3 regions of the Proteus faecis genome follow, and region 2 is predicted to be linked to each of the others. Evidence: riboswitches for the same ligand, from Rfam matches in the RefSeq annotation. Region 2 holds a riboswitch; each other region holds the start of a gene.
What was found. Region 2 has a riboswitch for thiamine pyrophosphate ahead of thiC (phosphomethylpyrimidine synthase ThiC). Riboswitches for the same ligand answer to the same signal wherever they lie in the genome.
Positions count from the first base shown of each region.

Region 1: it holds a riboswitch for thiamine pyrophosphate, as region 2 does, so the genes downstream of both, thiB (thiamine ABC transporter substrate binding subunit) here and thiC (phosphomethylpyrimidine synthase ThiC) in region 2, are expected to answer to the same signal.
Region 3: it holds a riboswitch for thiamine pyrophosphate, as region 2 does, so the genes downstream of both, thiD (bifunctional hydroxymethylpyrimidine kinase/phosphomethylpyrimidine kinase) here and thiC (phosphomethylpyrimidine synthase ThiC) in region 2, are expected to answer to the same signal.

Region 1 covers NZ_JASVWV010000009.1:74,012-76,288, reverse strand. The annotation lists gene thiP (thiamine/thiamine pyrophosphate ABC transporter permease ThiP) at 1-286, opposite strand, end outside; gene thiB (thiamine ABC transporter substrate binding subunit) at 286-1,299, opposite strand; TPP riboswitch at 1,364-1,455, opposite strand; gene rppH (RNA pyrophosphohydrolase) at 1,568-2,098, shown strand; gene ptsP (phosphoenolpyruvate--protein phosphotransferase) at 2,107-2,277, shown strand, end outside.
Region 2 covers NZ_JASVWV010000020.1:7,244-9,520, forward strand. The annotation lists gene nudC (NAD(+) diphosphatase) at 1-594, opposite strand, end outside; TPP riboswitch at 845-967, shown strand; gene thiC (phosphomethylpyrimidine synthase ThiC) at 1,108-2,277, shown strand, end outside.
Region 3 covers NZ_JASVWV010000003.1:88,538-90,814, forward strand. The annotation lists gene fbaB (class I fructose-bisphosphate aldolase) at 1-224, shown strand, start outside; gene thiD (bifunctional hydroxymethylpyrimidine kinase/phosphomethylpyrimidine kinase) at 275-1,072, opposite strand; TPP riboswitch at 1,124-1,212, opposite strand; gene pagP (lipid IV(A) palmitoyltransferase PagP) at 1,987-2,277, shown strand, end outside.

The DNA of each region.
Region 1 (2,277 bases), on a different contig from region 2:
CAGGTAACACAAGACTCATGGCACATAGGCGTAAAAACAGTGTTCGCCCTTTAAATTGGCGTCGATAGAGTGCTTTGGCGAGCCAAATAGCCGGTAATATTGAAAATAGTGCAGATAAAAAAGCTTGCCAGAAAGTAAAACGGACGACATGCCATAAATATTCATCAGCAAAAATTGAGGATAGCTCACCACTTGGTGCGTTAACCCATAGTGCGCCAAATGACAATAACGCCACAATTAGCAGTAAGCCCGAGGCACATAGCCCCGGGATAAGCCATCTTCCCATTAGCGACTAACCGCAGATTGCCAATTACGAGTCCATGTTTGGCGCTCTTTGGCGACAATATCTGCATCGAATTGCAATGATTTTTCGGGTTTAGGCATCAAAGAGTAGACGTCTGGTAATGGCATATCGATAACAGGATACATCCAATTAGTAGTGGGTATAGTTTCTTGGAATGCAGGGGTTAACATGAACTGCATAAATTGTTGTGCTAATTCCGGTTGTTTACTTGATTTAAGTTTTGCAGCAACTTCGACTTGCAAGTAGTGCCCTTCATCAAAAATCGCAGCCGCATAGTTATCTTTTTTATCTGCTAAAATGTGATAACCGGGAGATGAGGTGTAGCTAAGCACAAAATCACCTTCGCCTTTTAAGAATAAGCCATAAGACTCACTCCAACCTTTAGTGACTGTCAGCGTTTTTTCTGACAATTTTTTCCATTCAGTCGCCGTGTTTTCAGGATACAGTGATTGCATCCATAACATTAAACCTAAACCCGGCGTACTGGTACGAGGATCTTGATAGAGAATTTTCCATTTCTCTTGACTGTTTAGCAGTTCAGCCATGCTTTTAGGTGGGTTCTGGACACGGTTTTTATCATAAATAAAAGCAAAGTAGCCATAGTCATAGGGCACAAAGGTATCGTCAGTCCATTTTTCAGGTAAGGCGAGTTTGGATGTATCGATATTGCTTGGTGCGAAAAGCCCGGTTTCTTTTGCTGCATGGATCAGATTGTTATCCAACCCTAAAATAATATCAGCTTTGCTTTTATCACCTTCCATGCGTAAGCGATTAAGTAGAGATACACCATCAGACAGAGCAACCAGTTTTAGCTCGCAATCACATTGTTGTTCAAATGCTTTTTTTATTGCAGGCCCAGGCCCCCAATCTGCAGTAAATGAATCATAGGTGTAAACGGTGAGTGCGGGTTTTTGTGCTAAGGCTTGAGTTGAATAAGTGCCCATCATGCCCAGTGCGCCTAGAAGGAAAGTAAAGCGAAGTGATTTATTTAACACGTTTAGTTCCTCAGTAAAAGTCAGGTAGGATCTGAGGAGTAAGGATAGCAAACCAATGAATATTGCAACATCCTGACTCAAATCCCTACGCCAGTATTAGCTGGATCAGGTTCCACGAGTTTTTCTCAGCCTAAAAAGGCACCCCGTTGAGACTTTCCCATTGTAGATAAATACACGCGCCATGCAAAGTCTGTTGATAGAGGTTTACCGTTTGTGGGTAGTATGAAACAATGAGTTATCTTTCAAATTTGGTTATTGAGGTAGTCTAGTGATTGATGATGATGGCTACCGCCCGAATGTAGGGATTGTAATTTGTAATCGGCAAGGGCAAGTGCTTTGGGCTCGTCGCTATGGGCAACATTCATGGCAGTTTCCTCAAGGGGGAATTAATCCTGGAGAATCGCCAGAGCAGGCAATGTACCGAGAGTTGTTCGAAGAAGTTGGGTTAAGTCGCAAGGATGTCAAAATTCTTGCCTCCACACGTAACTGGTTACGTTACAAGTTACCTAAGCGTTTGGTGCGTTGGGACACAAAACCTGTTTGTATTGGACAAAAACAGCGTTGGTTCCTTTTGCAGTTAACAAGTAATGATAAAGACATTAATGTTCAACAAAGCAAAACGCCAGAATTTGATGGCTGGCGTTGGGTGAGTTATTGGTATCCTGTTCGACAAGTCGTCTCTTTTAAACGCGATGTTTATCGGCGTGTAATGAAAGAGTTCGCACCAGTAGTCATGCCATTGCAAGAACAAATGTCTTTATCACGTCCATCGTATGGATATCGGCGTAAAAGGTATTAGATAACACTATGCTGACACGTTTGCGAGAAATTGTAGAAAAAGTGGCTATGGCAGCAGGGCTTCCAGAAGCGCTTGAACTCTTAGTCAAGGAAACGTGTCAGGCAATGCACACGGATGTGTGTTCTATTTATCTTGCCGATAAACAACGTAGCTGTTTTTATCTTATGGCAACCAAAGGG
Region 2 (2,277 bases):
AAACGGCCAAGGCTGAGAAGATACATAGCGAATATTGCGAATGCGAATATTGCTCTCTTCAAACACTTCACGGGCTACGGCTTCTTCTAATGTTTCACCAACCTCAACAAAGCCAGCGAGTACAGTGTAAAGAGGTGAATGTTTATGTCTAACATGATGTGCTAACAAGATTTTATCTTCATGGCGAATACCCACAATAATACAAGGGGCAATTTGCGGATAATAGCGTTCATGACAGTTATCGCATAAACATGCCCATTCACTCTCACTATGGCGCATTTTAGAACCACAATAACCACAAAAACGGTGGGAACGATAAAACTCAGCCAGTTGGACACCACGGCCGACTAATTTAAATAAGTTTTCATCTTGTGAGGCGATAAGTCTTGGTGAACACATATCGTTATCCATTTTTCCATGAATAAGCCAAACTGTTTCACCCTGCCATTCACCCACAATTTTGGCGTGCTGACCAATGAGATCCCAATCTTTAGCTAAGCCAAATGGAAGTTCACCTTTAGGTAACCACACTCGCCCACCAAGACTGACTGTCCACCAGCCCTTTTCTAAGCCTGTTAATGTATATAAATGCATAACGACCATTCTATCCAAAATAATGATATAGAATAAAGGATACTCTCTTTAACAAGAACCACTCAATGAATTATGACGTTCTTCTCTTATCTATTAATATTTTCTCACTCAAACCAATAAATTATATTAATGTTACTGAGAGTGATCATTATTTAAATCCCCCCAGAAAAAGGTGAAAATACCAACAGCGGAATTTCAATAAATAACCCATGTCGGACTTGTAGTTTTTAAAATCTTTCATATACTGGACATCTTCTTGTCGGAGTGCCTAGTGTTTATAAGGCTATTATAAACACAGGCTGAGACCGTTAATTCGGGATCCGCGGAACCTGATCGGGTTAATACCCGCGAAGGGAACAAGAGTGATTCGACCTTTTGATAGCTTTATTACGTATATTTTTTACACTCCCATATACACCTATCTGTCGATACTCCCTGCGACCTCCAGACAAGCATTTTTCTCAATATTCACCCGACAGGCTACCGCCTGCATGATATTTATTAGGAAATGCTATGTCCCAAAATCAAACTATATCCGTCAAAGATATTTCACCAACAAACAACAAACAGCGCCCACGAAAAGAACAGCGTGATGCTGCTCAAGAGTTTATCAGCACCATTCAAGGCGTAAGTTTTCCAAATTCAAACCGCATTTACCTCGAAGGCTCACGTACTGACATTAAGGTACCAATGCGTGAGATCCAACTTGATAAAACGCTAGTAGGAGGATCAAAAGACTCCCCTATTTTTGAAGAGAATGAACCCGTACCCGTATATGACACATCAGGCCCTTATGGTGATCCCGCGTCTCAACTTGATGTTAATCTTGGATTAAAAAAAATACGCCAACCATGGATTGATGAGCGCAATGATACGGAAACTCTTTCACTTTTAAGTTCAGATTTCACCCAACAACGCCTTTCTGATGCTGGATTAGAACATCTGCGCTTCCCGTTAAAACCAAGCCCTAAAAAAGCGCTAAATGGCAAACGTGTTACACAGTTACATTATGCACGCCAAGGCATTATTACGCCTGAAATGGAGTTTATTGCTATTCGTGAAAATATGGGGCGTGAGAGAATTCGTAGCGAAGTTTTACGCCAACAGCATGCAGGATTTAGCTTTGGTGCTCATCTTCCTGACAACATTACTCCTGAGTTTGTGCGCCAAGAAGTTGCAGCTGGTCGAGCAATCATTCCTGCCAATATCAATCACCCAGAATCAGAGCCAATGATTATTGGGCGAAATTTCTTAGTAAAAGTGAATGCCAATATCGGAAACTCTTCGGTAACCTCCTCTATTGAAGAAGAAGTTGAAAAACTAATTTGGTCTACACGCTGGGGAGCAGATACCGTAATGGATCTCTCAACCGGCCGTTATATTCATGAAACGCGTGAGTGGATCATTCGCAATAGCCCTGTTCCTATTGGTACAGTTCCAATTTATCAAGCACTTGAGAAAGTTAACGGTATTGCTGAAGATCTCTCTTGGGAAATATTCCGTGATACTTTGCTTGAACAAGCAGAGCAAGGGGTTGATTACTTTACTATTCATGCTGGTGTCTTATTACGTTATGTGCCAATGACCGCAAAACGCCTCACGGGTATTGTGTCTCGTGGCGGTTCAATAATGGCGAAATGGTGTTTATCACACCATAAAGAGAATTTCCTCTACGAACATTTC
Region 3 (2,277 bases), on a different contig from region 2:
TAGCAAACTGCTATATGGGTCGTGCGGGATTAATTAACTCTGGCGGCGCTTCAGGTAATAATGACCTTGAAGATGCTGTTCGTACCGCAGTGATTAATAAACGTGCGGGTGGTATGGGCTTGATCTTAGGACGTAAAGCGTTCAAAAAATCAATGAAAGATGGCGTGGCTCTAATTAATGCAGTACAAGATGTTTATCTAAACAAATCTGTCACTATTGCTTAATTATCTGATTTTACAATCAGTTAAAGCCCCTTTTTAGGGGCTTTTTAGTATTACCACCAACGATGAAAATGATGCACAGGGCCGAAACCTTGTCCAACATCTAAACTATCTGCATGTTCTAATGCTTGCTGCAAATAGTTTTTTGCTTGTTCAACACAAATCTGCCAATTAGCAACTTGAGGACGAATAGCAGCTAAGGCGGCTGAAAGCGTACATCCTGTACCATGAGTATTTTTAGTATTAATGCGTTTAGAGGTAAATCGCCACTCACCATCTTGAGTAAATAACCAATCAGGGCTTTCATTTTCAGTTAGATGCCCTCCTTTCATCAACACCGCTTTACATCCTTGTTTTAGCAATGCATAACCTTGTTGCTTCATCGCTATTTCATCTTGAGCGACATCACAACCTAACAGTGCTGCAGCTTCGGGTAAGTTAGGCGTGATCAAATCAACCAGAGGCAAAAGCTGATTAACCATTTTATTAACCGCATCAGGTTGTAATAGAGGATCACCACTTTTTGCAATCATCACGGTATCAAGAACAACAAAGGGGATCGCATATTGCTGAAGTTTGGTGCAAACCACATCAATAATCGAGGCATTAGAGAGCATGCCAATTTTGGCACTATCAATTCGAACATCAGACAAGACAGCATCTAATTGAGCGGCAACAAAATCAGGGGATAAATCATAGACACTACGGACACCACAGGTATTTTGAGCAACAAGTGCCGTCATTACTGTTGTGCCATAGACACCCAGTGCTGAAAATGTTTTCAGATCGGCCTGAATACCTGCACCACCACTAGGATCAGTGCCTGCGATAGACAATGCATTGAATCTCACTGATTAACTCCTCCTTTCACCAGTTACAGAAAAGTCGGGCTCTGTTAATCAGCAGAGTTACCTTGACTTCCCTACGCTGGCATTATCCAGATCAGGTTATACGGGTTCATCTCAGCCATAAGGCGCCCCGAGCCAAAGCCTGTAAATTCAGGCGATAAGGAGTATCGCATGCTCAAGATAAAGATGCTAGTTTGATAGCTAATATCGATTTATAAATTCTCTCTTGTTGAGATTTGTTATTCAGTAAGATAAATCAGTTATAGTTGTATATAATAAATAGTAAGCCGAGGGCCTCTATTGCACGACATATCGATTTAAGAAAGGGTAAATAACAATTTTTTAATTTGCACTCTCTAACCATAGGATTATCTGTATAAAAAACAGTCCAAACGCCAGTTGTCAACGCTTAAACTTAAACGCTTTATAAACTAACCTCTGTTTTTTTCTTTTTTTTATTTAACTCTTTTTATTTGTTACTCTATTATTCAGCCAGAAATTAATCTTTTTTTCTAAACTGATGTTATTAATATTAAATTTATCTCAATATTTTAATTAAGTCATAATAATAAATATTTGTTAGGTTTTTTCTATTGAAAGTAACTAAGCCTATATTAAGGCTTGCAAACCTTATTTATTAGCTATTTATTTTTTAAATCTAATAAAATTTAATTTTCGTTAGAAACGATATATTATCATAAAAAAATAACATCATTTAATATCAGACAAAATGACGTTCATAAGTACAATAAGTCTATCGTTTTATTCTTAACCAACTCTAACCCTTTAAGATTTTATTTAAGATGTAAAGTTTCAGATACCTCTTATCTTAAATACTTGTCGATTAAATAACACTATTAGTAATGTTTATTTGTCATCACCAGAATCACTGTTTATGTCGTACTCGGAGTTACATTATGTCATCGTCCTATTTTCACCCTAGCGTATTAGCTACAACGCTGTTTTCACTTGCGTTAACAACTTCCGCTTTCGCTTCTGAAAATAATGCAAATAGCCATCAGACTATTATGACAGAAAACCAACAAGTCGCCAGCAACCCTCCTCAATCTAATAATGACGAGAATTACTGGGAAAAATTCAAACGTAATGTTAATCAAACTTGGGATAACGACCAATATAATTACTATTTACCTGTATGGACTTGGCATAACCGTTTTACTTACGATAAAGAAAAAACTGATCGTTAT